DNA from 3 places in the Clostridium sp. Marseille-Q7071 genome. Region 3 is predicted to be linked to each of the others. Evidence: a T-box and tRNA genes for the amino acid it is inferred to sense, from the RefSeq annotation. Region 3 holds a T-box; the other regions hold tRNA genes.
What was found. A T-box is a leader RNA that pairs with one kind of tRNA and senses whether it is charged. The one in region 3 lies ahead of alaS (alanine--tRNA ligase), so its partner is inferred to be a tRNA-Ala.
Positions count from the first base shown of each region.

Region 1: it encodes a tRNA-Ala, which carries the amino acid that the T-box ahead of alaS (alanine--tRNA ligase) is inferred to sense. The anticodon was not compared.
Region 2: it encodes a tRNA-Ala, which carries the amino acid that the T-box ahead of alaS (alanine--tRNA ligase) is inferred to sense. The anticodon was not compared.

Region 1 covers NZ_CBCOPR010000001.1:1,018,705-1,028,981, forward strand. Annotated here, with positions in the region: rRNA gene ACWPW7_RS04770 (23S ribosomal RNA) at 1-860, shown strand, start outside; rRNA gene rrf (5S ribosomal RNA) at 1,164-1,281, shown strand; tRNA gene ACWPW7_RS04780 (tRNA-Ile) at 1,316-1,392, shown strand; tRNA gene ACWPW7_RS04785 (tRNA-Ala) at 1,398-1,473, shown strand; partial or broken gene ACWPW7_RS04790 (IS3 family transposase) at 1,688-3,024, shown strand; gene gap (type I glyceraldehyde-3-phosphate dehydrogenase) at 3,573-4,586, shown strand; gene surE (5'/3'-nucleotidase SurE) at 4,886-5,632, shown strand; gene ACWPW7_RS04805 (serine hydrolase domain-containing protein) at 5,811-6,881, shown strand; gene ACWPW7_RS04810 (GNAT family N-acetyltransferase) at 6,888-7,430, shown strand; gene ACWPW7_RS04815 (pyridoxal-phosphate-dependent aminotransferase family protein) at 7,592-8,731, shown strand; gene ACWPW7_RS04820 (DUF4438 domain-containing protein) at 8,974-9,828, shown strand.
Region 2 covers NZ_CBCOPR010000001.1:3,430,740-3,441,016, forward strand. Annotated here, with positions in the region: rRNA gene ACWPW7_RS16270 (23S ribosomal RNA) at 1-1,201, opposite strand, end outside; tRNA gene ACWPW7_RS16275 (tRNA-Ile) at 1,639-1,715, opposite strand; tRNA gene ACWPW7_RS16280 (tRNA-Ala) at 1,722-1,797, opposite strand; rRNA gene ACWPW7_RS16285 (16S ribosomal RNA) at 1,883-3,394, opposite strand; gene ACWPW7_RS16290 (serine hydrolase) at 3,933-4,226, opposite strand; gene ACWPW7_RS16295 (hypothetical protein) at 4,435-5,370, opposite strand; gene ACWPW7_RS16300 (hypothetical protein) at 5,428-5,676, opposite strand; gene ACWPW7_RS16305 (serine hydrolase) at 6,361-7,140, opposite strand; gene ACWPW7_RS16310 (undecaprenyl-diphosphate phosphatase) at 7,515-8,336, opposite strand; gene ACWPW7_RS16315 (transglutaminase domain-containing protein) at 8,452-9,606, opposite strand; gene pckA (phosphoenolpyruvate carboxykinase (ATP)) at 9,816-10,277, opposite strand, start outside.
Region 3 covers NZ_CBCOPR010000001.1:3,621,886-3,632,162, reverse strand. Annotated here, with positions in the region: gene nifU (Fe-S cluster assembly scaffold protein NifU) at 1-134, shown strand, start outside; gene mnmA (tRNA 2-thiouridine(34) synthase MnmA) at 146-1,222, shown strand; gene nifU (Fe-S cluster assembly scaffold protein NifU) at 1,460-1,861, shown strand; gene ACWPW7_RS17230 (transposase) at 1,971-2,276, shown strand; gene ACWPW7_RS17225 (IS3 family transposase) at 2,291-3,226, shown strand; gene ACWPW7_RS17220 (PRC-barrel domain-containing protein) at 3,410-3,919, shown strand; gene ACWPW7_RS17215 (AI-2E family transporter) at 3,909-4,931, shown strand; T-box leader at 4,997-5,174, shown strand; gene alaS (alanine--tRNA ligase) at 5,376-8,024, shown strand; gene ACWPW7_RS17205 (IreB family regulatory phosphoprotein) at 8,085-8,357, shown strand; gene ruvX (Holliday junction resolvase RuvX) at 8,444-8,854, shown strand; gene ACWPW7_RS17195 (DUF1292 domain-containing protein) at 8,887-9,138, shown strand; gene ACWPW7_RS17190 (Fur family transcriptional regulator) at 9,747-10,202, shown strand.

The DNA of each region.
Region 1 (10,277 bases), 2.6 Mb from region 3:
TACCCGCGATTGGACGGAAAGACCCCGTAGAGCTTTACTGCAATTTAGCATTGAGTTTCGGTACTATCTGTACAGGATAGGTGGGAGACTTGGAAGCAAGGGCGTCAGCCTTTGTGGAGTCATCCTTGGGATACCACCCTGATAGTACTGGAATTCTAACCGGAGGCCTTGAATCAGGTCACGGGACATTGTTAGGTGGGCAGTTTGACTGGGGCGGTCGCCTCCAAAAAAGTAACGGAGGCGCCCAAAGGTTCCCTCAGAACGGTCGGAAATCGTTCGAAGAGTGCAAAGGCAGAAGGGAGCCTGACTGCGACACAGACAAGTGGAGCAGGGACGAAAGTCGGGCTTAGTGATCCGGTGGTTCCTCGTGGGAGGGCCATCGCTCAACGGATAAAAGCTACCTCGGGGATAACAGGCTGATCTCCCCCAAGAGTCCACATCGACGGGGAGGTTTGGCACCTCGATGTCGGCTCGTCGCATCCTGGGGCTGAAGTAGGTCCCAAGGGTTGGGCTGTTCGCCCATTAAAGCGGCACGCGAGCTGGGTTCAGAACGTCGTGAGACAGTTCGGTCCCTATCCGTCGCGGGCGTAGGAAATTTGAAGGGAGCTGTCCTTAGTACGAGAGGACCGGGATGGACAGACCTCTGGTGCACCAGTTGTCACGCCAGTGGCACAGCTGGGTAGCTATGTCTGGAAGGGATAAACGCTGAAAGCATCTAAGCGTGAAGCCCCCCCTAAGATGAGATTTCCCATAACATAAGTTAGTAAGACTCCTGGAAGAACACCAGGTTGATAGGTGAGAGGTGTAAGCATGGCAACATGTTCAGCTGACTCATACTAATAAGTCGAGGGCTTGACCTAATTAATTTCACTGTGCAATTTTCAGAGAATAATTTCTTTGAAGTTTATATGAATTTTAAAATTTGATAGAAACGAGTAATACAAGGAAACAAAGGAGCGAGGAGCAGAGTTTACTAAAGTAAATGAGCACCAGAGCGACTGAAGTTGACGAAGTAATACGAAGCTTATATGAAATTTTCAAAAAATTAATAGAAACGAGCAGTATAAGGAAGTGAAGAAGCGAGGAGTGGAGTTTACTAAAGTAAATGAACGCCGCAGCGACTGAAACTGACAAAATAATGCGAAGTTTATAGGAATTTTTTATCTGGTGATGATGGTCCTAAGGGTAACACCCCTTTCCATTCCGAACAGGCAGGTTAAGCCTTAGGACGCCGAGAGTACTGCACGGGAGACTGTGTGGGAGGGTAGGTTGTTGCCAGGTAGTGCTAACTAAGTTTTACTTAGCTTAGCAATATGGATCTTTAGCTCAGTTGGTTAGAGCAACCGGCTCATAACCGGTAGGTCCGGGGTTCGAGTCCCTGAAGGTCCACCATATTTGGGGGTATAGCTCAGTTGGGAGAGCACCTGCCTTGCACGCAGGGGGTCAAGAGTTCGAATCTCTTTATCTCCACCATAAAAGCAATCCAAAAGGATTGCTTTTTTTTGTATAAAAGAATACCACAGGTTATACCTGTGGTTCTAAAAAGCTTTTAGCTATGAGTATAAAAAAAACTCCTCCTTTTTTAAAAGTTTAAAATGTACCCTATAGAGTAGATAATTTAAAAAAAGTCTACCCTATAGGGTTTTTTCATGTATAATTTTTAAAAAAGCAAGTGAGGAGTTAGTTTATGAGTATTAAGTTATTTAATAATGAAGAAATTGATATATTATCTAAAAATAAATATGTAAAAAAAGTAAGCAACAAGGCAATTACCTATACTGATGAGTTTAAAAGTATTTTTATAACTAAAAATGAAGCTGGAAAATTCCCAAGAGAAATATTCGAAGAATGTGGTTTTAATGTAGATATTTTAGGAATAGAAAGAGTAAGATCATGTGGAAAAAGATGGCGTGCTGCACACGCAACTGGCGGAGTCATGGTATTACAAGATACAAGAAAGTATAATACTGGAAGACCAACTGAAAAAGAATTATCTTTAGAAGAAAAATATAGATGTCTTGAAGCTAAAAATAAATTACTACAAGCAGAAAATGAATTACTAAAAAAGTTAGATATGTTAGAAAATAGGATGTTAAAAAAGAAGTAAATTTGGCATCAGAAGATAAGTTTTTGTTAATTAGATCCACTATTAAGAAATATAAACTTAAAAATATGATAAGTCATTTGTGCGAGCTATCAGGAGTATCTAGATCTGGTTATTATAAATATTTTTCAAATAAATCAGAAGAACTTAGAGCTAACAGAAATGCTAATGATGAGCTTGCTAAATACTATATTTTAAAAGCATTTACTTTCAAGAAGCGTAAAAAAGGTGCAAGACAAATTAAAATGGTATTGGAAAATGAATTTGGTGTTGTATATAACTTAAAACGTATTAGAAGGATAATGAAAAAGTACAGTATTTTTTGCCCTATTAGAAAAGCTAATCCTTATAGAAGGATGATGAAGGCTACAAAAGAACATACTGTTATGCCAAATTTATTGAATCGTAAATTTAAGCAAAATACTCCAGGAAAAGTTTTATTAACAGACATTACTTACTTAACTTATAAAAATAGAAAGAGGGCATATTTATCAACTATTAAAGATTCCTCAACAAACGAAATATTAGCATATAATGTCTCCGACAGTCTTTCACTTGAAATTGCGATAGATACTATAACAAAACTTAGCTTAAATAAATCAGTTAAACTTCACAGCGAAGCATTTATTCATTCGGATCAAGGGGTCCATTATACAAGTCCTAAATTTCAGAAACTAGTAAAAGAAATCGAATTAAAATAGTCAATGTCAAGGCGTGGCAATTGTTGGGACAATGCTCCGCAGGAGTCTTTCTTTGGACATTTTAAAGATGAGGTTGATTTTAAAAACTTAGAAACTTTAGAAAAGTTAACAGATGAAATTGATAATTATATGGATCATTATAACAATCATAGATATCAGTGGAACTTAAAAAAGATGACTCCTGTTCAATACAGAAATCATCTTATTAATGCTGCATAGTCTTTTTTTAAATGTCCTTTACAAAGAGTACACTTTAGTTATTTCTATAGTTTTATCTTGATATTTCATATAAGTTGTAAGCTTTACTTATTTATTTTTTATCCTCGTATATATAATTTTGGAATTCATTCTATTTAATATATTTATTATAAGACTTTGATTTTCTGAATGGAATGATTACTCATGTTTTTATAACAAAATTAGCATATTTTTAAATCTTTCTCTCTCAGATTAACCTATCTTATAAATTGTCTTCATATTTTAATAAAAATATTCAAATACATATAAAAATCTTTGAAATTTGCGTGATCAACTAAAAGTAACATCTAATATATAAACTTTGAATTAAGGCAATAGAATATCATATTTAGTCAAATATATTGACATATATCCTTAAATGTGCTATATATAGTATAGCACATATGATTACATATTGAAAAAAAAGTGAAAAAGTATAACACATAAATGAATTAATAAATATAATAGTATTATAGATTTTTAAAAAGTATGATATAATTTAAGTTTATATTTTATAGGGGGACTAAATAATGACTGTAAAAGTTGCTATGAATGGTTTTGGAAGAATAGGAAGAGCTGTTTTAAGAATTGCTCAAGAAAATCTAATGGATGGCGTTGAATTAGTTGCTATAAATGCTAAAGCGGAAAGTGAGACACTAGCACATTTATTTAAGTATGATTCTTGTTATGGTAAATTCAATGGAACTATTGAAGTTGATGGCGAAGATAAAATAGTAGTTAACGGAAAAGAAATTAAGATACTTAGAGAATGTGATCCAGCTAAATTACCATGGAAAGAGCTTGGAGTAGATATAGTTATTGAATCTACAGGTATATTTAACAGTAGGGAAGGTGCTATAAAGCATATAGAAGCAGGAGCTAAGAAGGTTATAATAACAGCACCAGGTAAAAACGAAGATGCAACCATTGTTATGGGAGTTAATGAAAATGATTATAATGCAGAAAAGCATCATATAATCTCAAATGCATCTTGTACAACTAATTGTTTAGCACCATTTGCTAAAGTATTAAATGATAAGTTTGGAATAGTTAAGGGATTAATGACTACAATACATTCTTATACAAATGACCAAAGAATATTAGATAAAACGCATAAAGATTTAAGAAGAGCAAGAGCAGCAGGAGAATCTATAATTCCAACAACTACAGGAGCAGCTAAGGCAGTTGCCAAAGTTCTTCCAGAATTAAATGGAAAACTAAATGGTTTTGCAGTAAGAATACCTACGCCTAATGTATCCTTAACAGATTTGGTATGTGAATTAAAAACAAAAGTTACTGCAGAAGAAGTAAATGCAGCACTTAAAGAAGCTTCAGAAGGTAGTATGAAAGGAATATTAGGATATTCTGAGGAACCATTAGTATCAGTGGATTATAAGCAAGACCCAAGATCATCAATAATTGATGGATTATCTACTATGATTATAGAAGACAATATGGTTAAAGTTGTTTCTTGGTATGATAATGAATGGGGATATTCTTGTAGAACAGTAGATTTAGTGAACTATGTTGCAAAGTCTATTTAAGACATTGTTACTATGAAGATAAATAATAAAATTTTATATTATTAAATATTAATTACTTTATTTCAATTCAAATTCATAAATTACTCTTAGTAAAATAATATATGCAATATATTATTTTGTAGTGTCCTAAAAGGCAATCTAACAATTGCTTTTTAGGACATTTTTCTATTAGAATTTTTATCTTCTATATTTTAATGTTAAAAAGAAAATATATAGGTTAAAATTAATGATATGATAAATAATGATGTGATAAATAACCATAGTATAAGGTAGAACATAGAGTTTAGGAGGATTTATATATGAGAATATTACTAACAAACGATGATGGAATATTTGCAAAAGGAATACAAACATTAGCTAGAGAACTTGAGAAATATCATGAGGTAATAATTGTAGCACCTAATATGCAAAGAAGTGCTAGTAGTCACTCTATTACAATAACAGCACCACTTATAATTAAAGAGGAAAAATTAGATGGAATAAAGTCTAAGGCTTTCAGTGTAAGTGGTACTCCAGCAGATTGTACAAGAGTAGGACTTATGAAATTAATTGAAAATGAAGTAGATTTGGTGATTTCAGGGGTCAATGAAGGATATAATTTAGGAACAGATGTAATCTATTCTGGGACTGTATCTGCAGCTGTTGAAGCAGCAATATTAAAAGTACCTTCAGTTGCATTTTCTTGTGATGGAAAAGATGAAAGTTATGATTTAGCGGCTAAAATAGCATTAGATATAGTAGCAAAAGCTAAAGAATGTAAATTTAAAAATGATATAGTACTAAATATAAATATACCACCTATAGATAAAAATATTAAAAATGAAATAAAAGTATGTAGAATAGGAAAAAGAAATTATAAAAACATTTTTATAGAGAATTTAAATGAGGATGGTACAAGGAGTTTAGAAATAAAAGGTATATTAGAAGATAATGATACTGAGGAAACAGATGTTTATAATATTAAAAAAGGGTATATAACCCTAACTCCTCTTCACTACGATTTAACTAATTTTAATATATTAGAAGATGTAAGAGAAATGTTTTAAATATATTAAGGTATATTTTTTTATTCATCTAAAGAGCTTAACAGCTCTTTTTCTATTTATAAGTAAATTGAGATATGTAATAAAATAAAGAAAAATAATTTAACACTATGTTATGGAAGGGTTATAATTATAAATATAGAATGTTTTATAAAAAATCATGTTAAAAGGGTGACGTATTATGATTAATTTCATTAAAAGTAATATTGATATTAGAGATAATGTAAAAAAAGAAGAAAATCATATTTTTGATGAGGTAGTAAATAAAGTTAAAAATACAGGAGATTTTATTAAAGCCTCTGCTTCATCAGTCTTTATAATACATAAAGATAAGATAGTTACAGAAAAGTATTTTGGTCAGCACTCCCACAAAGAATTTACTAGAAAGATAGATTGCAAATCTAGATTTAATGTTGCATCTGTAAGAAAAAGCTATATAGGATTTGCAGTTGCTTATGCCTTATTAAATAAACATATACATAGCATTGATGATTATGTAATTGATTATTTACCAAATTTAGATAAGGGTGTAATAGATAAAACCACTATTAGACATTTATTAACTCATACCCATGGTTTAAATAGTGATGAAAATAGAAACTTAATTAGAGACTTTCCTTGTGGTACAAATTGGGAATATGTGAATGAGGGAATAAAACTATTAACAGATATAGTAGAAACTACTACAGAAAAAACTGTATCCCAAATATTACAAGAAACTGTTTTTAATCCTTTTAATTTGTCAGAAACAGGCTGGGAGATAGAAATAAAAGAAGACCAAGTGTTAATTATTTTCAATCCAGAACAGGAACCAGTAAGCGGGGTTACAAAGAGTTCTACAGGGGGAGGGTATGACAAAAATTTATATGTTTCATCTAGAGAATTAGCTTATTGGGGATATATTCATCTAAAAAAAGGTACCATCAATGAAGTAGAAGTACTTCCTAAGGAAATATTTGATTTAACTACTTCTCTTCAAAGTTCATATTTGGAAGATAGAGAACTTCCAGAGAACGGATTTTTATGGTGGGTAAAAACTAGGGAGTGTAAAAAAAGTGAATTAGGAGAATTAGCACCTAAAGGATCATATCAAATTCTAGGTAATACAGGAGCATGTGTATTAGTAATTCCTAGTGAGGAATTAGTAGCAGTTAGAATGTACAATAAAAAAGGCAATCCCAAAGGATATGATTATTTAAGAGATGTTAAAGATTTTGGCAACACTATAATGAAATGTTTATATGAAAGGTAGAGAGCTATGGTGAAATTAGAATATTTATTAGAAGAGGACTTTGATAAGATAATAAAATGGAATGAAAATACATCCCCAGAGTATTTAATGCAATGGGCAGGACCAACATATAAGCATCCTATAACAAAGGATCAAATAGCTGAGAATTTTAAAAACATATCTGATAAAGAGGAATCACAAGTATTTATATATAAAATTATCTATACAGAAAGTAATGAAATCATTGGAACTATTCAATTAATTAAAACAGATAATGCAAATAAAGTAGGAAGAATAGTAAGATTTCTTATAGGTGAAGAATCTATAAGAGGTAAAGGTATTGGCACAGCGGCAATAGATGAGATATTAAATATAGGTTTTAATACCTTTTTATTAGAAGAAATTACTTTAGGGGTATTTGATTTTAATCATGGTGCGATAAGATGTTATGAAAAAGTAGGTTTTAAAAAGACAAAAATTACTGAAAATGCTAGGGTTGTAGGAAATAAATATTGGAATTTATATGAGATGAGTATAAAAAAGAATGAATGGCTTAAAATGAAGAAATAACAAAAAAGAAAAAGTCTATATTAATTGTATGTATGACTAATTTTATAAACTAGTGATTATAATTATCTTATTTTTATTTAGCATAATTAAATGCAATATAATATTAGAAGATACTATAATGATTACCTAATGCAAGAGTTATACAGAAAAGGAGTGTTAATATGAATAAACCTTATGTATTTACACCCGGTCCAACAGAGGTTAGAGAGAATGTTCGTTTAGCTAGAGCTATGGAAGCCACTAATCCAGATTTAGATATACATTTTTATGATTTTTACAAAGAGACCTGTGAAAAAATAGGGGAAATAATAGGTACTAGCAATGATGTGTATATATTAAGTGGTGAAGGAATATTAGGACTTGAGGCTGCTTGTGCGTCATTAACAGAGACAAATGATAGAGTACTTATATTAGATAATGGAGTTTTTGGAGAAGGTTTTGGCGATTTTGTTAAAATATACGGTGGAGAACCTGTATATTATAGCGTAGATAGACAGGAAGAAATAGATATAGAAGCTTTAAGAAAGTTTTTAGAGAAGGATAATAATTTTAAATATGCAACTATAGTTCATTGTGATACTCCTTCAGGACTTTTAAATGATATAAGTAAAATATGTCCATTATTAAAGGAATACGGAATAATTACAGTTGTAGATAGTGTTGCTGCTATGGTAGGAGAAACTTTAAAAGTAGATGATTGGAAAGTGGATATTGTATTAGGTGGTTCTCAAAAAGCATTTTCAGCGCCACCAGGATTAACAATACTATCAATTAGTGAAGATGCCTATAAGGCTATGGAAAACAGAAAAGCTCCAATTATAGGATTCTATTGTAATCTAACAATATGGAAAGATTATTATGAGAAAAAGTGGTTTCCTTATACAATGCCAATAAGTGACATTATGGGACTTAGGGTAGCAGTGGATAATGTAATAGAAGAGGGAATAGATAATGTTATTGAAAGACATAAAAAATATGCTAATGCTATTAGAAAATCAGTTAAAGAATTTGGATTAGAGCTATTTATAAGAAAAGGACAAGCCAATATAGTAACAGCAGTAATGCTTCCAGAAGGAATAGATGCAGATGAATTGGTATCTCATATGTTTAATAAATATAATGTATTAATGTCGGCTTCTTTTGGATTTGTAAAAGGTAAAGTTATTAGAATAGCTCATATGGGTGAAAATGCTAGAGAAGAGAGATTAGTATATGTATTAAATATTTTAGAAAAGGCACTTAGAGATTTAGGATATAATACTGATAAGTCTTTAGTACAATGCTTTAATAAATATTTATAGAATTAAATATGAGTTTTATATAGTTTGTATTTAAGCTATTGATAACTCTAACTATTTAAAACATGAAGATGTAATAAATCATAGTAGAAAAGATATAACAAATTTATTAGATTACGATGAGATAGAATAATTACTATGTTATAACAACAAAATTCTATTCTCAGAGAAAGATTATAAAATTAACGATTTTATAGAATAAAGAAATTATATGATAAAGCGCTTAAATATGAGGGGGAAATTATATGTTAAGAACAAATAAAGAAAAGATTGTTAAATGGTCAGTTCAAGGTAAAATACATCATCCACTAGGTGGAAATTATAGAATAACTCATGAGGGAGTACCTATGATACTGCCAGCTACAGGAGGGATCTCTTACAACGTGAGCATTGGAGATTTAGCCTTTGGATGGGTAGGTGATCATGTTGAGCCTGGTGTGTCAATTAGAAATGAGAATACAACAGAAAATGCAGCATTGATGACATTTGCATGTATAGGAAATGAAGCAAAGGTTGTTTCAGGAGATGGAAAAGGTGCAAAAGGTTATGTAACTGGCATGCATGGTGGAATAGAACATGTTATGATTTGTTTTGAAAAAGAGGATTTAGAAAATTTAGCTATAGACGATAAAATACTAATCAAAGCATATGGACAAGGTTTAAAATTAGAAGGATTTGAAGATGTACAACTTATGAGTATAGATCCAGATTTATTTGAAAAGCTAGGAATTACAGAAAAAGATGGTAAGCTACAAGTTCCTGTTGTTGCTAAAGTTCCACCATATCTTATGGGTTCAGGAATTGGCTCATCAAGTGCATATACAGGAGATTATGATATAATGACTGCTGATACAGAAGAAATAAAAAGATTAGGCTTAGATAAATTAAAGTTTGGAGATTTGGTTTTACTTGAGGATTGTGATAATACTTATGGAAGAGGATTTTTAAAAGGAGCTGTAAGTATTGGAGTTGTTATTCATAGTGATTGTGTAAAAGCTGGGCATGGACCAGGAATTACAACAATCATTACTAGTAAAAAGCCTATTATTGAAGGTATAATTGACAAAGATGCCAATATAGGTAATTATATGAAGAAATAAAAGGTGTCTAAGTTAAGACATTTTTAAAAAAATAATAAGCTAGTATATTAGACTATTTTGTATTACACTAAGTTGCTAGATAGAAAATAGTTTAATATTTATGATTTGTTAGTTTTTTATGTATCTAGACTGGGAATAACACATAGACCTATAGTTAAGGATAAATTAAAGCAGGGAACAGATTAGTAGGACGTGTTATATTAAAATTATGTACTTTAATATAACACGTCTTTAATTTAGTATTAAGCTAATAATTGGAACTACTGCTAATGTAGACAAATAATGAAGGTCGAGAGAAGGCTAGATTATTTGTGGAGGACTATAAATATAGCTAAAACTATGGATAGATTATTAAAAGCTTTTATATTAAAGATACTTAATTTAATATAAAACTTTTTTAATTTTAAGGCTTACTTAATAAAATAATCTATCCTATGATGTTCAATTTA
Region 2 (10,277 bases), 190 kb from region 3:
CATAGCTTCGGTGGTAAGTTTTAGCCCCGGACATCTTCGGCGCAGGATCTCTTGACTAGTGAGCTATTACGCACTCTTTGAATGAGTGGCTGCTTCTAAGCCAACATCCTAGTTGTCTTAGAAATCCCACATCCTTTACCACTTAACTTACACTTTGGGACCTTAGCTGATGGTCTGGGCTGTTTCCCTTTTGACTACGGATCTTATCATTCGCAGTCTGACTGCCGAAATACAAGTATATGGCATTCGGAGTTTGATAAGGTTCGGTAAGCGATATGCCCCCTAGCCTATTCAGTGCTCTACCTCCATTACTTAATTAATCGACGCTAGCCCTAAAGCTATTTCGAGGAGAACCAGCTATCTCCGAGTTCGATTGGAATTTCTCCGCTATCCACAGCTCATCCCATGGTTTTTCAACACCAACGTGGTTCGGTCCTCCACGAGATTTTACTCTCGCTTCAACCTGGCCATGGATAGGTCACCCGGTTTCGGGTCTACGACATGCAACTTTGCGCCCTATTCAGACTCGGTTTCCCTTCGGCTCCGTACCTTAAGTACTTAACCTCGCTACATATCGTAACTCGTTGGCTCGTTCTACAAAAAGCACATCGTCACACATATAAAGTGCTTCGATCGGTTGTAGGCACAGGGTTTCAGGTTCTATTTCACTCCCCTCCCGGGGTTCTTTTCACCTTTCCCTCACGGTACTTCTCCACTATCGGTCACTAGGTAGTATTTAGCCTTGGGAGGTGGTCCTCCCTGCTTCCCACAAGGTTTCACGTGTCTCGTGGTACTCTGGATCAGAACTTAAGGTCTTCTCGTTTCACTTACAGGTCTATTACCTTCTACGGAGTAGCTTTCCAGCTATCTTCAGTTACAATAGCCACCTCTTTTATGTTCTGTCCTCAACCCCCAAGCCAAAGGCTTAGGTTTGGGCTCTTTCCCTTTCGCTCGCCGCTACTTAGGAAATCGATTTTTCTTTCTCTTCCTCCGGGTACTTAGATGTTTCAGTTCCCCGGGTTTACCTCTATATACCTATGTATTCAGCATATAGTACATGGCGTAGCCATGTGGGTTCCCCCATTCGGAAATCTTTGGATCACAGACTATTTGCGTCTACCCAAAGCTTATCGCAGCTTATCGCGTCCTTCTTCGGCTCCTAGTGCCAAGGCATTCACCCTGCGCCCTTTGTAGCTTGACCTAAAAACTTGATATAAACTTCGTACTACGTCGTCAGCTTCGCTCGCTGTGGTGCTCATTTACATAAGTAAACTCCGCTCCTCGTCATTCGCTTCCTAGTATTGCTCGTTTCTATCAACTTTTTCAAAAGCAATATAAACTTCGTATTACTGCGTCAACTTCAATCACTGTGGTGCTCACTTACCTAAGTAAGCTCTGCCCCTCGTTCATTCGTTTCCTTGTACTACTCGTTTCTATTGTTTTTTATAAAGTAATAAAAAATTTTATTAACTTTACAAAAGTGTCCTATACAAATTCGCATAAATAGAGTTCAAAAACTTTAGTTTTTAAACTTATTTTCGTTTGTCTTGACGAAATTGTTTATTTATCTTTTAATTTAAAAGGATATTTAAACAAATATTTTCACTGTGCAATTTTCAAAGAACAATTTTAAATTAATGGTGGGTCTAAATGGACTCGAACCATCGACCTCACGCTTATCAGGCGTGCGCTCTAACCAGCTGAGCTATAGACCCACAATGTGGTGGAGATAAAGAGATTCGAACTCTTGACCCCCTGCGTGCAAGGCAGGTGCTCTCCCAACTGAGCTATACCCCCATATTAAAGACTTTTGGTCTTTCAAAATTAAACAGAGATAGTACCAGTGTTCGTAGAAGAGTTACCAACTACGTCGACTCCCTAGAAAGGAGGTGATCCAGCCGCAGGTTCTCCTACGGCTACCTTGTTACGACTTCACCCCAATCACTAATCCCACCTTCGGCCGCTGGCTCCTTACGGTTACCTCACGGACTTCGGGTGTTACCAGCTCTCATGGTGTGACGGGCGGTGTGTACAAGGCCCGGGAACGTATTCACCGCGACATGCTGATTCGCGATTACTAGCAACTCCGGCTTCATGTAGGCGAGTTTCAGCCTACAATCCGAACTGGGATTGGTTTTTTAAGTTTAGCTCCACCTCGCGGTCTTGCATCTTGTTGTACCAACCATTGTAGCACGTGTGTAGCCCTAGACATAAGGGGCATGATGATTTGACGTCATCCCCACCTTCCTCCCGGTTAACCCGGGCAGTCTCACTAGAGTGCTCAACTTAATGGTAGCAACTAATGATAAGGGTTGCGCTCGTTGCGGGACTTAACCCAACATCTCACGACACGAGCTGACGACAACCATGCACCACCTGTCTCCCTGCCCCGAAGGGCTTCCCTCATTACAGGTAATTCAGGGGATGTCAAGTCTAGGTAAGGTTCTTCGCGTTGCTTCGAATTAAACCACATGCTCCGCTGCTTGTGCGGGCCCCCGTCAATTCCTTTGAGTTTTAATCTTGCGATCGTACTCCCCAGGCGGAATACTTATTGTGTTAACTGCGGCACAGAAGGGGTCGATACCTCCTACACCTAGTATTCATCGTTTACGGCGTGGACTACCAGGGTATCTAATCCTGTTTGCTCCCCACGCTTTCATGCCTCAGCGTCAGTTACAGTCCAGAAAGCCGCCTTCGCCACTGGTGTTCTTCCTAATCTCTACGCATTTCACCGCTACACTAGGAATTCCGCTTTCCTCTCCTGCACTCTAGACACCCAGTTTCAAATGCAGCACCCAAGTTGAGCTCGGGTATTTCACATCTGACTTAAATGTCCGCCTACGCATCCTTTACGCCCAGTAAATCCGGACAACGCTTGCCACCTACGTATTACCGCGGCTGCTGGCACGTAGTTAGCCGTGGCTTCCTCATATGGTACCGTCATTATCTTCCCATATGACAGAACTTTACAACCCTAAGGCCTTCTTCATTCACGCGGCGTTGCTGCGTCAGGGTTTCCCCCATTGCGCAATATTCCCCACTGCTGCCTCCCGTAGGAGTCTGGACCGTGTCTCAGTTCCAATGTGGCCGATCACCCTCTCAGGTCGGCTACGCATCGTCGCCTTGGTGAGCCTTTACCTCACCAACTAGCTAATGCGCCGCGGGTCCATCTCATAGCGGATTGCTCCTTTGGTATAAAAGTCATGCGACCTTCATACGTTATGCGGTATTAATCTCCCTTTCGGGAGGCTATTCCCCTCTATGAGGCAGGTTACCCACGTGTTACTCACCCGTCCGCCGCTAATCCACTCCCGAAGGAGCTTCATCGCTCGACTTGCATGTGTTAGGCACGCCGCCAGCGTTCGTCCTGAGCCAGGATCAAACTCTCAATTTAAAAGTTTGTATCTTGATTGCTCAAGTAAAGTTTGCTGACTATTAATAGTCATTTTAAGTTTCTTTCGAAACTCAATGAATTAACTGGTTTTACCTATTTCTCTGTTTAATTTTCAAAGACCAAATTATTTAGTAATTTTTACCGTCATCACCTGACGACTCTTACTATTTTATCAACATTTTACTTTCTTGTCAACAGTAAATTTATTTATCAGTTAAATTTACTGTATTTAAAAAGTTTTAATTTATCACTAAGACTGTCTCATGTGCTCCCTAGCGACAAAAACTATTCTACCAAATAAATATACATCTTTGTTAATATATTGCTATATTTAGCAACAAATAAATTGTTTTTTTTCATTTTTTCTTTATATTTCTTTATATTTCTTACATTGATACACCAGATTAGGTTGTTGATATTTTAATATACTATTTTGCTTTTTTATTATATGTTTATAAAAATACTTTTGATTTATTCCTATATAATTTAATTTTCAATAATTGCTTAAGATGGGTTATAATTTTTTATTATATTAATTCTAATCCTTATCAACCATATTAAACATCATTTTACCTATTCTTGATATAGTAGTTAAACCATAAACATTACTAGGTAAATTGCTAGACATAACTGTAAAAACAAAATTTCCTTTTGATAAGTTTAATAATGCAGTGTCATTCTCTACACATTTTAAAGTTTCTATTTTATTTGCTGTAGTCGATTGTAATTCATGTGGTAAATAAAATGGTATCCCTGTATTTACTTGATTTTTCTTTAATGTTTCTAATATAAGATTACTATGTTCTTCATTTAAATAACTTTTATTCGACAAAATTTAAAAACATAATGAACTTGTATTTACATTATTAAAAACAGATTTAAAATATGGAGTGTAATGGAGGTCACGATTGACTTTCCTTAAAAATTGTCATATTATCAACATTATGCTAAAACATACCTAATTTTATTAAGCAATCTTAAACATCCAAAAGACCACCAATAATAACTTGCCAGTCTTCTAACTCATTACTCTATATATTTTAAGGAAACTGAGGAGTTCCCGCTCCTTGTGTTACAAATGGTTTAACTTCAACTCCCTTATAATCAATAAAATAATTTATATCGCATATTGTTTTACCTAAATAAGACTCCTGTGCAGCATTAGCTTCCATTACTTCTTCTGGGCAAAAATCATATATAGGAGATTTTACTAAATTACAAAAACCACTATCTTCACTTGTATCTATTCTCCAAATTTTATTTTTACGTAATGACCATATATAATTTCTCTTTTTATATACTCCATTTTTAGTATCAAATAGCTGTAATTTAGGATCTTCTTTAATTGCAATATCTGCTTTTTGTTTTTCTAAGTTACTAGGATATTCTTTACTATGAAAAATTATTAATATATCTCCATTACTGTAACTTTCGTCTATTACCATATGTCCATGAAATAAATCAATAAGATTCAATCTAGTATCTGGAAAATTTCTATTAATAGCTTTAAATAATCCCTCTAAGTAATTGCTTATATCATCATTAAACCTTCTAGGTTTTTCGCCATTCCCAGAACTCCAGCTTTTTATAAATTCAGCCACTTCAATAGGATTTGTATTTTTAATAATACTACTTTGATCTTTTAATACTTGAAATAATTTAGCTTCATCATAACCCTTTGGAAGTTCAGGGGCTAATATAGTATTAACCTTTGAGGAATAAATCTTAGGTCCACCTTGTCCATCACAACTTCTAAGTAAACCCATAATAGCCTTTGACTTATCTTCATAAGTTATATTATCATTTTCAATAATATCTAGAAACCTCGTCCATTCTTGTGAATATTCTTTACTAATTTTCTTTACTTCTTCATTTCCTAATTTATTATCAATTAATTCTACTGCATATACTATTCTGCTACTACATATTAAAAACATAATTAATATTGCTATATTTTTAATTGTATTTTTATCCATTGTTAATCCTCCCTTTATTTTATAGTTTTAAAGTTAATTAACATATACCATTAAAATTCATATTTCAACAAACAACTCTTCAAAATCACCCATTAGACACTTTCCCATTATAGCATTTATTTCATAAATACATTTTTTACATATATTTTCAGTAAATAGCATTATGTTATCATATAGATATGCTTCAAACTTAGCTTGTCCTCTACGTTGAAAATCCTTTTGAGCATCCTTCATATATGACTCAATATTAACTATATTAATCTCATCAACTCTAATGCTGCTTATAACTTCTATATTATTTGCCAAATTATATTTATAAATAGATCCCTCTCTGATACTTTACCATTGGCAAATTTAAAATCCTTTACTAACTAAGTACAAAAAGGACTTCATGCAATATGCGCTATAAGTCCTTCTGTAATATATTTTTTAGTCATAACCACCCATAAAACTGTGGCTTGGTCTGAGGCTATAAGACCCTTTTCTCTAGCTAGCGTCTAAAGGCGCTGGCTTTTTACTTAATTCAAAGCCACTTTGCTATTGCCACTTTTGCAATCCATTAATAGATAATTTTAATACTTGCTATTCTTAAAAGTGCCTTCATATTCTTTAACACTTAACTTATCTTTCATTTGATCTTACTTTTCTTAGTTTTGTATATATTTTTTTATAGTTGCTTCATTTAATCCTACCTTGTCGGATAAGTCAGAACCCTTTCGAGTTTCTCTTCACAGGGCTCACGGGTTCTTAACCCCCAAGTCTTTCATTATTGTCAGCCTAGACTTAAAAGCAGCTGTTTCCTTATATGCTAACATCTTTGTATATCTTCTTCTTTGTTTTTTATTAGAAAATATTCTTTATTTTTGTATGGATTCTTATCAAGTTTAAGCTTTATCACTAAAGCTTTTCAGAACTCACCTGCATATCAGGTAGTTTTCAATATACAATAAAAATAGTATAAGAAAATCTTCTTATACTATTTTTATTGTATTAATTCCAATCCTTATCAACCATATCAAACATCATTTTACCTATTCTTGATATAGTAGTTAAACCATAAACATTGCTAGGTAAATTGCTAGACATAACTGTAAAAACAAAATTTCCTTTTGGTAAGTTTAATAATGCAGTGTCATTCTCTACACATTTTAATGTTCCTATTTTATTTGCTGTAGCCGATTGTAATTCATGTGGTAAATAAAATGGTATTCCTGTATTTACTTGATTTTTCTTTAATGTTTCTAATATAAGATTACTATGTTCTTCATTTAAATAGCTGTTATTTGATAAAAGTCTTAAACATTTTGAAAGATCATGACTAGTAGTAACGTTTTCTTTATTATCATCTATTTTATTTTCTGATGGATACTTTCTAACTTCTGTAGAATAAAGTTTCATATCTTTTATTAACTCATTTATTCGATCCATTCCTACTAAATTTACTATCTTGCAAGCTGCTGTATTATCACTTTGTATTAACATTGCTATCAACAACTCTTTAATTGTATACTCTTTTTCTGAAAATTCATGAATTATACTATATTTCCCACTAACCATATCATTTTTAGTTATTGAAACTTTATCATCAATGTTAAAATTATTATTTTCAATTTCTTTCATTAAAGCCACTGCAATTGGTACTTTTATGCATCCTGCTGCTGTCATTTGCACATTTTCATTTAATCCATAAGTATAACCGCTTTTTAAATCTTCAAAATAGAAACTATAAATTCCGTCCCTATTATCTAAATAACGTTTAATTTCTTTCATATATTCCCTCCAAGCACCACATCATTAAGACACCATATAAACTTACATTAATTATAATATTCTATATATTCTAATGTCAACTAATTGAGTTTATTTTCTAAATTTATTGTATATTTAAAATATAATGCAAATTTTACAAATAAAATCATATCTATTTTTAAAGAAAAGTAGTTTTTAATTGACAATATCTAAATTTTCTCCCTTAAATTTTAGAAAAGTAACTAATCAAATAAATCTATAAAAAAATATTTCAAAATTATATCTATATTAAATGATAGATATAATTTAATATAAATACTTAAAATAATCTCCTTAATGTCTCGTAATATCTCCTTGAAAATAATAAAAGCACTTAAAACTAAGTGCTTTTATTACTATATTGAAATTATATTCATAAATACTAGTGCAAATAAAAATAACGCAATCATAATTCTATATACAGCAAATACTTTCATTGGCTTTTTCTTTAGATAATTTATAAATCTATCGACTACTACTAAAGATACTAAAAATGCAACTATAAACCCTACAGTTAATGTAAGTATTTCTCCTAATGCAAGATTACCCCCGTACTTAATTAATTTTACTCCCGAAGCTCCTACCATAGCTGGAATAGCTAGAAAAAAAGAAAATTCAGTAGCCACTACTGTAGAAAGTCCACTTACCCAACCACCAATAATAGTTGATGAAGATCGTGACATTCCAGGCCATAATGCTAAACATTGAAATATTCCTACTTTTAAAGCTTGCTTAGTAGTAATATCATCTATATCTACAGTTTTTAAAGACTTTTTAAAATTTTTTTCTGCTATTAGCATTAATATTCCTCCTATTAATAAGCCTATAGCAACAGTCAATGAATTAAATAAATACTTATCAATTAAATCTTCAAATGCAAATCCAAGTATACCTACTGGTATACATGCTACAAATATATTAATCCAAAACTTTACTCCCCAAGGCTTACCTGTAAAGAATCCTTTTATGGAGGAAATTATTTTTTCCCAATATAGTACTAAAATAGCAAGTATCGCCCCTAACTGTATAACAACTTCAAAAAGATTGGCAAAACTTCCCTTGAAATTTATTAGATCTCCAACGATAATCATATGTCCTGTAGAGGATACTGGAATAAATTCTGTTATTCCCTCTACAATAGCAATCACAATTGCTTTTAATAGTAATATTAAATTCATAAATCATCACTCTTTCAATTTTACTTTATTCGAGGGTATATTGTACTATGATAACTTTTTTATTTCAACTATTTAGGTATATGAAAGAAAGTAATGAACCAAAGATATTAATCTATTATTTTTTTGAAGATGCCGCATTCTTTCTAATTGTTATTTCCCTAATTGGAGTCTTTCCATCCTCAGATATCCTTATAGAATTTTCTCCATTCATTATAGCTAAATCGTAATAAGTATTTACTTCTACAAAATTTCCTCCATCAATACTTATATAATATTTTTCTATCATAACACTATTTTTAAATATACCTGCAGTAAGACCTATAAACTCTTCTGTATCTTCTTTTGTATCTCTTTTAGATAATATAATTGTTGGAAGTTTATCATTCTTTTCATCATGGTATACTACCTCTGGGTTTATGTGAAATACATCTTTTTTATTCACAAATATAGTAGGCCCAATGTATCCTTCTTTATTTTCTAACTGAACGTCCTCTTTGTTTTTGACATAAGTAACATAAGAATTACTTTTAATTTCATCAAATTTATTATTATCAATTTCTATAGTATAGCTATTAAAATATTTACTCATATTTTTTTTATATTTTTTGATAGCTTTTTCGTTTTCTAATCCCACAATATTAACATTTTCAATACCTTTTCCAATTATTTCAACAGCACTTAATGGTATATCTTTATCGGTCATATAGCAACCATTACCACCATCTATCATTACCCATTTACCATGAACCTTGCTCCATACTTCAATTACTTTATAATTTTGTCTAGGTTTAACCTTTGTATTATTACTTGCGAAGAGCTTGCCTTTTCTTACATTTATATTAATTGTAGATAATCCCTCTTCCAAAAGTGTTGCATAATTATCATCAGACAATGTTTTATTAGTTTCAATTTTCTTCATTATTTCTTCTGTGTTTTTCCCCACTTCAATAGCATCTATATTAAATTCTGCTTTACTATTTATCCACTTAATCATTTCAAAAGCCTTATCTATTTCACTTACTCCCTTAGCAACTAATTTATCATATCTATATTTATTTTTTAATTTCTGCTGATAATCATTTTTTCCATCTAAATAATAAAATTTAATATTATCTCCTTCATAAAAGTTATCATACTTTACAATCTCAACCTTATATTTATGATTATATTTATTTAATTCTAAATTATTCTTAAAAATTATAGCTGCTGAAAATCCTCCCATTACTAATAATCCAATTATAATTTTTTTTATTCCATTACGTCTTTTCATTTCCCATACCCCTAATCATTGTTTTTTAACATATACCATTATAATCTACTTCTACAATATATTGAAGTGAATATATCTAAAAATTTATTTTTTTTGGTTAATTTTTCTACTCTATAAGTAATTCTTTAAAAAATATTGATTTATGCACCTTGTTACAAGTAAAAAGGAAAGTGCATATACACTTTCCTTTTATATTATATTATATTATATTATAACGCTACTGGGCCTGCATTTTTAATATCATCACTTACTTCCTTAAACTTTTGGAAGTTATCGTTGAATTTTTTTGCAAGTTCTTTTGCTTTAATATCATATTCTTCTTTATTAGTCCAGGTATTTTTCGGATTTAATATTTCACTTGGTACATTTGGTACTTCTTTTGGTACCAATACTTTAAATATTTCATGCTCTTCAAAATCTACATTTTTCAATTGTCCATTTAATGCTGCTTTTACCATTGCTCTAGTATGAGTTAAGTTCATTCTCTTACCTACTCCATACTCTCCGCCAGACCATCCTGTATTTACAAGGTAAACTTCTGTATTATATTTTGTTATTTTTTCTCCTAACAGTTTAGCATATACTGATGGATTCATAAGCATAAACGGTTCTCCAAAACAAGCTGAGAAAGTTGCCTTCGGGGAAGTTATTCCTCTTTCAGTACCTGCTAA
Region 3 (10,277 bases):
TGCATTGCTCAGTACTTGCAGAAGAAGCAATTCATAAGGCAATAAATGATTATAGAGTTAAAGAAGGCCTAACTCCATGGGATTTTAAAGAAACAGATCATGATGAGTTACATGCTAATGTACACGGAGAATAGGTGAAATAATTATGAAAAAAAAAGTTGTTATAGGAATGAGTGGGGGAGTAGATAGTTCTGTTGCAGCATATCTTTTGAAAGAGCAAGGATATGAAGTTATAGGGATTATGATGAAACTAGCTCCCGATGATCCTGAATATGCAGAAAATGAAGGTGGATGTTGTTCACTATCTGCTGTATTGGATGCTAGAAGGGTAGCTGATAAATTAGACATTCCATTTTATGTAATGAACTTTAAAAGACCTTTCCAAACTCTTGTAATTAACAATTTTGTTGATGAATACTTTAGTGGAAGAACTCCTAACCCATGCATTATGTGTAATAAACATATAAAATTTGAGGAGTTATTGAGAAAAGCTATGGCATTAGGTGCTGACTATATTGCAACAGGTCACTATGCAACTATAGAAAATATAGATGGTAGATATTTGCTTAAGAGATCACAAGATGATAAGAAAGATCAAACCTATGCTCTTTATACTTTAACTCAAGAGCAGTTAGCACATACCTTAATGCCTTGTGGAGCATATTCCAAGACTGAAATTAGAGAAATTGCAGAGAAAATTGGTCTAGAAGTATTTAGAAAGAAAGATTCTCAAGAAATATGTTTTGTTCCAGATAATAATCATGGAAGATTTATTGAAAAATTTACTGGTAAAATTTTAAATCCAGGGAAGTTTGTAGATAAAAATGGAAATGTATTAGGAACACATAAGGGTATAGTTTACTATACTATAGGTCAAAGGAAAGGATTAGGGATTGCATTAGGCAAGCCTATGTTTGTTACAGATATAATTCCAGAAAAAAATCAAGTGGTACTTGGTGATGAAGAGGATATATTTAAAACAGAATTAATTGCAAAAGATATTAACTTGATTCCTTTTGATAAATTTGAAGGTGAAATGAAGGTTACTGCAAAGGTTAGGTATTCTGCAAAACCGGCAGTTGCTACAATAACTCAATTAGATGATGATAAAGTGAAAATTAAGTTCGAAGAAAAACAAAGAGCTATAACAAAAGGCCAATCAGTTGTATTTTATGATGGAGATATTGTTGTTGGTGGTGGAATTATAGACGAAATATTATAACATGTTTAAAACAAAAAACTAATAAAGTATGGGAAGTTTATTTTATGCTATTAGGTTGATAGATTTTGTTAATAGTGCTACTATCAATGGATTATGTCACATAATATGGTATAAAGTAAGTTATCTATTAGTTTATTTAAGCATTGTAGAGATATAATAAATTAGGATATTTGGAATTCCAAATATCCTAATTTATTATAAAAATTTCTTAAGTAATTTTTATAAAAGGAGATTTTTATGGAGTATAGTGATAAATTATTAGAACATTTTTATAGTCCTAGAAATGTAGGAACCTTACCTGATGCAGATGGCATAGGTGAAGCTGGAGATGCTAACTGTGGAGATATCATGAAGATATATATAAAAGTAGAAAACGATACTATAAAAGATGTTAGGTTTATGACCTTTGGTTGTGGATCTGCTATTGCTTCTTCTAGCATTGCTACAGAACTTATAAAGGGAAAAACCTTGGAAGAAGCGTGGAATTTAACAAACAAATCTGTAATTGAGGCATTAGATGGGCTTCCTTCAGAAAAAATCCATTGTTCCGTACTGGCAGAACAGACTATACACAAAGCCATTAATAACTATAGAGAAAAGTTAGGTTTAGAAAAATGGAAAGATAAATGGGAAGGTTAAACAATGGAGAATTGACAATTGAAAATTATGGACTCATAGGCCCCTTTAGAATAGTAGACTCATAATTCGAATGGAATTATACTAGAGTTAATAGATGGGGGGGTGCATTATGAGTGAAAATTTTATTAGAAAATATACTGAAGAGGAACGAGTAAAAATTGTAGAAGAAGTTTTAGCATGTGGAAGTAACTCTTTAGTGGCAGCAAAGTACAATATACACAGTGGATTGATATCTAACTGGAAATGTAATTATAGAAGATATAAGCAAACTTTAAAGCCTAAAAATGCTAAGCAACCTAAAGATGACCAAATAATTATAGATTATAGAAAAGAGTATAAGAAAACGCAGGAAAAATGCAAAGAGCTTGAATTAGAAGTTGCTGTTCTTCGAGATTTATTAAAAAAAAAGAGATAAATGAAGAATTTGAGTTGCATTCTTATGCATCCGAATGGATTTCTACAGGTGCACCTACTAAAACTATATTACGAATATTAGGTTTAAAGAAATCTACTTATTATAAACACCAATTATTAATTAAAAGTGGAAATAAACCTTTAAACAAATCCGAAGGAAACATTCCAGGATATAGTTTAAATGTACATGGTGAAAAAATTTCTGATTTAGAAATTCAAAAATATATAATGGAAATAAAAAAGGATGAAGTAGGACAGTTTTATGGATATAGAAAGGTAAGAGTAGTTTTAAAAAGTAAATATAAACTAAAAATTAATAAGAAGAAAGTTTATAGACTAATGAAGAGTATGAGTCTATTAAACAAGAAAAAAACAGGCATTAAGAGATACTCTAAAGTGTGCAAAAATCACGTAATTACAGACTCAAATCAGTTTTGGGAAATGGATATGAAATATGTTTATATAGCTGAAACAAGGCAAATAGCCTATTTAACATCTATTATAGATGTATTTGATAGAAGTATATTAGCATATGATTTGTCACTTTCTCCAAATGCAGAACAGGCTAAAATTGTAGTAATAAAAGCACTTTATAATAGAGGTATCAAAGGAAAAACTTCGGAATTAATAGTTCGTACGGACAATGGATCGCAATTTATAGCTAGTAAATTTGAAAAGCTATGTGTTCAAGAGAATATTACACATGAAAGAATACCTGTTCATAGTCCTAATTATAATGCTCACATAGAGTCATATCATAGATATTTACAACAAGAATGCCTTGCCGGCAGGCTGTTTAAAGACTTAGAGGATGCAAGTGATACTATCGAAAAATATGTGAATAATTATAATTTTAAAAGAATACATTCTTCAATTGGTTATAGGACTCCAAATGAATTCTATAATCTAACAAATAGTAATTTTAAGGATAATCTAGTAATTAGCATTTAGAGTCCACTTTTGGGGGGGCAATCCGACAATTGTAGTTAAAATTAATTTCATAAATTAATTTCTTTAACTAGATTTTAAATAAAAGTGACTGTGTCAATTCGTATTGTATAAGTTTTGACTAAATTATTTTTTAAATGGGTATAATACTTAATAAAGAAGGTAGAGTAGGGAAGGTATTATATCATGTATAAGAGTAGAGATTTTGTATTTATGGATGTATTGGATCTACAAGGTGAAAAGTTAGGATATATAAAGGATATACTGATAAATTTTAGTAAAAGGGAAGTTATAGGTTTTAAAGTAACCCCCTACAAGCTTTTTAGGAAAAACTTTAGCATTTTAAAAGAAGATATTATTTATTTTAATGGAGCAATGGTAATAAACAAAATAACTAAAGAAGAATATTTAGCTTTTAGTGATATTAAGAAGATGTATGTTATAGATAAAAATTCTAAAATATTGGGGATTGTTAAGGAAATAATTTTTGATGGAGAAAGCTTTGAAATAAGAGCTATTTCAATAGCATATAGCCTAGTTACAAGTATATTTAAAGAAAGAAGAATATTGTTAATTAAAGATATGATTTTAGGAGAAGATAATTTGCTTTATGTAGGATGCCAAGATAAATATAGTTTTCATTGTATACCTCATAACAATTTCTTACATATAGGAGAAGACAATATTGAAGGGTAAAAGAAGCTATATTAAAATTATAGCTTTAATAATACTTATATTAGCAATTATACTTCTAATAAAAAGATTTCCAATATTTTTAGATTTAATTGGAGTTATATTAATATCTTTTATAATATCGTATAGTTTAAGACCCTATTATAAATTTTTAATTGGTAAAGGCTTTAATAGAAGATTTGCAGCAGTTTTTGTTATATTAACTATAATACTTTCTATTTTGTTAATATTTACTATTTTAATACCTTCTATATTTAAAGACAGCAATAATATTAATGATATACTTTTAGATATTGAAAGATATGTTAATAATTTTAAGAGTCCAGATATTACTTTAGGAAACAATAAATTTATTTCTCATTTTATAAACGTAATTTACGATAAAGTACAATTACTAATAATTAATACAATAGAGAAAACCATAGAAACTCTTATATCAGCAGGGGAAAATATATTATTATTTTTAGTTTCTCCTACTCTTATTTATTTTTTTCTATGTGATGATAATTTAATTTTGAATGGAATTTTAAAATTATTTCCCACATCAAGTAAGGGTATGATTAAAAAAGCATTAATGCATGTAGATAAAGTGTTGGAACGGTATATAATAACACAATTTGAGCTTTGCGCAATTATAGGGGTTTTAACATTTATAGTGCTTTTAGTATTAAGAGTTAAATTTCCTATAGTATTATCCTTAATAAATGCAGTATTTAATATAATCCCTTATTTTGGGCCCATAATAGGTGCTATTCCTATTCTTATATTAGCTAGTTTAAATTCACTTCAAAGTATAGTTTCTGTAGGAATAGCATTAATGATAATTCAACAAATAGAGGGAGATATTATATGCCCTAAAATTATAGGAGAGAGTGTCAGTGCGCATCCACTTACCATATTAATATTATTACTTGTAGGTGGAAATATAGGTGGAGTATTAGGTATGATAATTATTGTACCTATTTGGGTAACTATTAAGGTATTGTATGAGGATATCGAGAGTTATTTATTTTAAATTTTAATTAAGTAATAGTTGACATTTTATTTATTTTTTCATATAATTCCAATAAGAAAATATAATATTAGGTGATGACAAGAATTAGTAAATATATCAAGGCATTTAGAGAGGAAGTGGTTGGTGAAAACTTCTTGGGAGATATATTGAAGCTGTCTTAGAGCCATATTTAATTAAGTGATATTAAAATTTTAAAAATTTTAATATAATAAGGGTGGTAACGCGGAACCTTTCGTCCCTTTTTAGGGAAGGAGGGTTTTTTATTTTTTGTATAAAAATATTATCAGTTAAGACTATGGCGATATAAAATATCACTACAATAGCGAAGTGTGAGATGTGCATTGTGAATTAAAAAGTTATAAATTAAAATAACAAAACAAATACATATTTTAATCTATATATTAAATTTTTAAATAGTGCACTTAAATTATAGGAGGAACAGATATGAAAAATATGTCATTAAATGAAATTAGAGAATCTTATTTAAAATTTTTTGAAAGTAAAGATCACTTAAGATTAGAAAGTTTTCCGTTAGTACCTAAAAACGATAAGAGCTTACTACTTATAAATGCTGGTATGGCTCCATTAAAACCATATTTTACAGGATTACAAACCCCACTAAGTAAGAGAGTTACTACTTGTCAAAAGTGTATTAGAACTGGAGATATAGAAAATGTAGGTAGAACCTCTAGACATGGTACTTTTTTCGAAATGCTTGGAAATTTTTCTTTTGGAGATTACTTTAAAGAAGAAATAATTCCGTGGGCTTGGGAATATGTAACAGAAGTTTTAGGAATACCTAAAGAAAAATTATATGTAACTATACATTTAGAAGATGATGAAGCTTTTAAAATATGGGTAAATAAAACAGATATAGATAAAAATCGTATTTTTAGATTAGGAGCAGATAATTTCTGGGAGGTTGGAGCTGGCCCTGGACCATGTGGACCGTGTTCTGAAATTCATTTTGATAGAAAACCTGAATTAGGACAAATAAAAACTGCTGAGGAATTTGAAAAAGCTTCTGATGAAGATAGAGTTATAGAGTTTTGGAATTTAGTATTTACTCAATTTGATAAAGATGAGGAAGGAAATTATAACAAATTATCAAGTCCTAACATAGATACAGGAATGGGACTTGAAAGAATGGCAACCATAATGCAAGGAGTTAACAGCATTTTTGAAGTTGACACAATTAGAGCAATATTAGATGAAGTTTGTAGAATATCTAATAAAAAATATGGCTATAATGAAAGAGAAGACATATCTATAAGAGTTATAACTGATCATGTTAGAAGTGTAGCATTCATGATTAGTGATGGAGTATTACCATCAAATGAAGGTAGAGGATATGTTTTAAGAAGAATATTAAGAAGGGCAGCAAGACATGGTAGATTACTAGGAATAAAAGGTATATTCTTAAATGAATTATGTGATATAGTCATAGAAAATTCTAAGGGTGCTTATCCAGAATTAAGTGAAAAAGCTAGTTATATTAAAAAAGTAATAAAACTAGAAGAAGAAAGATTTAGTGAAACTATAGATTCAGGAATGGAAATATTAAAGTCATATATTGAAGAATTAGAAACTTCTAATGAAGATACTTTAAAAGGTGAAAAAGTTTTTAAACTTTATGACACTTATGGTTTTCCACTAGAACTTACAGAGGAGATTTTAGAGGAAAAGAATTTAAAAGTTGATATAGAAGGCTTTAATACAGAAATGAAAAGCCAAAGAGAAAGAGCTAGAGCAGCTAGAGGAGATTCAAGCTACATGGGCAATGATGATGGAATTTTAAATAAAATTCCTGCAGATATAGAAACTGCTTTTAGTGGATACGATAAAATAGTAGATTCTTCAGAAGTAAAAGTTCTAATTAAAGATGATGAATTTGTGGGAACTTTAGCTACCAAAGAAAAAGGTATAATAATTACTTCTATAACTCCATTTTATGCTGAAATGGGAGGTCAAGTAGGAGATAAAGGCATAATCTCTAATAATAAGTTTAAAGCTGTAGTTTATGATTGTAAGAAAAATATTGGCGGAAAAATTCTTCATTTTGTAGAAGTAGTAGAAGGTGAAGTAAATCTAGAGGATATAGTTGAGCTTTCAGTTGATAGCGAAAGAAGGCAAAATATATGCAAAAATCATACAGCTACTCATATGCTTCATGAAGCTTTAAGAGAAATTTTAGGAGACCATGTAAACCAAGCAGGTTCCTATGTAGATGATGAAAGATTAAGATTTGACTTTACTCATTTTGCTGCCTTAAGTGAAGAAGAACTTAAAAAGGTTGAAAAGAAATTAAATGATGAAATTATGAAAGTTTATAGCATAAATACTGATGTTATGACTATAGAAGAAGCTAAAAATAGTGGTGCAGTAGCATTATTTGATGATAAATATGAAGAAGATGTTAGGGTTGTATCTGTAGGAAACTTCAGTAAAGAGCTTTGTGGAGGAACTCACGTTAAGAATTCCGGAGAGATAGGATTATTTAAAATTATAAGTGAAAGTGGAGTTGCAGCAGGTATTAGAAGAATTGAAGCTATAACTGGAGCAAAATCAGTTAAATATGTAGAAGATAAAAATACTTTCTTAAAAGAGATTTCTTCAATATTAAAATGTGGAGAGAAAGATGTAGTTAATAAGCTACAATTATTACTACAAGAGCTTAAAGAGAAAGATAAAGAAGTTCAGGGTTTAAAAGAAAAACTAAATAGTGGATTAGAAGATGAGCTTATAAGTTCAGTAATAGATATAAAGGGCGTAAAAGCTATAGTGGCAATGGTTAATGATATTGAAGGAGAAGCTCTTAGAAACCTTAGTGATAAATTAAGAGATAAACTTCAAAGTGGTGTTGTCATACTAGGAGCTTCCTCAAAAGATAAGGTTCAATTTGTAGCGATGGCTACAAAGGATGCTGTATCAAATGGGGTTCATTGTGGTAAAATAATTAAAGAAGCTGCAACTATCGCTGGCGGCGGCGGTGGTGGAAGGCCAGATATGGCTCAAGCAGGTGGAAAAATACCAGAAAAATTAAAAGAGGCAATGGATAAAGCTAAGGAAGTATTAGAAAGTTTAGTTAAATAGTGTACTTTTTGAAGTATATGTTTTATAATATTATTAAAATATCTATTGGTCGTTTAAGCGATGGGAAAGAGGGAGATTATAGTGGATAATCAAAATACAGTTCAGTTTGAAAATGTGAAGGATAAAAAAGATATGACAAAAATGATACTGACTGACGTATATGATGCCTTAAAGAAAAAGGGATATAACCCAGTTAATCAACTAGTAGGATATTTGATTTCAGGTGATCCAACTTATATAACAAATTATAATGGAGCAAGAGCATTAGTTAGTAAACTAGAAAGAGACGATATATTGGAAGAGGTTTTAAAATCTTATCTAGATATAAAATAAAAATGCCTTATAGGCATTTTTATTTTAATTTAACATATACTAAGTTTATTATTAATTATAGATACTTTTGCATAAGGAGATTCTTAATGAGAATACTAGGATTAGATGTTGGCGATAGAACTATTGGAGTAGCAGTAAGTGATCCGTTAGGACTAACAGCTCAAGGCATTACTACAATAAGAAGAAAAAAATTAGAAGATGATATAAATGAAATTATAAAAATATGTAAAGAATATGATGTGGAAAAGATAATTTCAGGACTTCCTAAAAATATGAATGGAACTATAGGCTCACAAGGAGAAAAAGTTATGGCTTTTTGTGAGGAATTAAAAAAGCACATAGATAAAGAAATAAAGTTTTGGGATGAAAGATTAACCACTGTCGCTGCTCATAAGGTTATGTTAGAAGCAGATTTATCAAGAAGCAAGAGAAAGAAAATTGTAGATAAAATAGCAGCAATATACATATTACAAGGATATTTAGATAGTATATATTAAAGAATTATTATGATAGAATAGGAGAAATAGTTATGGAAAATTATGTTGATAAAATTACTTTAATTGATGAAGATGGAGAAGAAATTGAATTTGATGTTATAACTAAGCTGGATATAGAAGAAGAGGAATACGTTATAGTTGTTCCAAGTGGAGAAGAAGATTTAGATGCTATAGCACTAAAGATTAAAAAAGATGAAGAAGGAAATGATTTATTAGTTCCAGTAGAAGATGAAGATGAGTTTGAAATGATATCAGAAGCTTATGAAGCTATATTTGAAGAATAATTTTTATTTTATTATCGTGTAATTATCATTTGAAAATATCTATCTTATAAGAATAATAGATAGTTAATATAAAGAGATTAATAGTAATTAAAAAACTATATAAAATAAAATTTGAAAAATGTTAAATTTTTATAGTTATTAATTTGAAATGTTATTCTATTGAGAATTTCTCAAAACTTATAAAAAATTACGTAGATTACAGCGTAATGCATTAATAAGATATGAAAAAATGGAGAAGGGAGGAGTTACGTTAAAACAAGTAATATTATAAAATTTGAAAAGAACATTAAAAAGTCACATAAAATATTTGAGAATATTAAAAATGATTATAGTCGTAAGATAATTGCTAATATAGTAAAAGCATAACTATTAAGAATAGTTATGGAAATCTTAAAATATCTTTATCAGAAAAACTTTTATATGCAAATGTTATAGTCTGTTAAAGAATTATGATACTAGGTGGCAAATTATATGAAAGCTCACATTTTCAATGTATATATCTATGCTAGAATATAATACCCAATATGTTAAGTATAGGGAAAATATAAGTTTTTATAATGTTTTTATAGAGTTTTATAAGTTTTGCGTAACAGATGTAATGAGTTAATATGTCTCATGATAGAATTGAAGTTTTAAAAGAAGTTTTAAAAGAAAAGGGGTATAAATTAACCCCTCAAAGAAGAGCTATTTTAAACGGAATAATTGATAGTGAAGGAGCTCACTTAACAGCTGAAGAGTTATATGATTTAGTTAAAATAGACTGCCCTGAAATAGGCTTAGCAACTGTTTATAGAACTGTTCAATTACTAGAAGAGATGGGCGTAGTATGTAAATTAGACTTAGATGATGGAAGAAGTAGATATGAACTTTGTCAAGGTGATGATAGTCATCAACATCATCATTTAATTTGCAATTCTTGTAATAAAGTAATTGAAGTTCAGGGCGATTTACTTCATGAAATAGAAGAAGTTATTGAAGAAAAATACAAATTTAAAATTGAAAATCACAGTTTGAAATTCTATGGAATATGTGAAGAATGTAATAAGGCATCTGGAAGAGAATAAGTAAGATAAGGATTTTAGTCTATTTTCTGTTAGACAAAGAAGTGGAACCCGCTTATAGTGAGGCTATATGAAGAT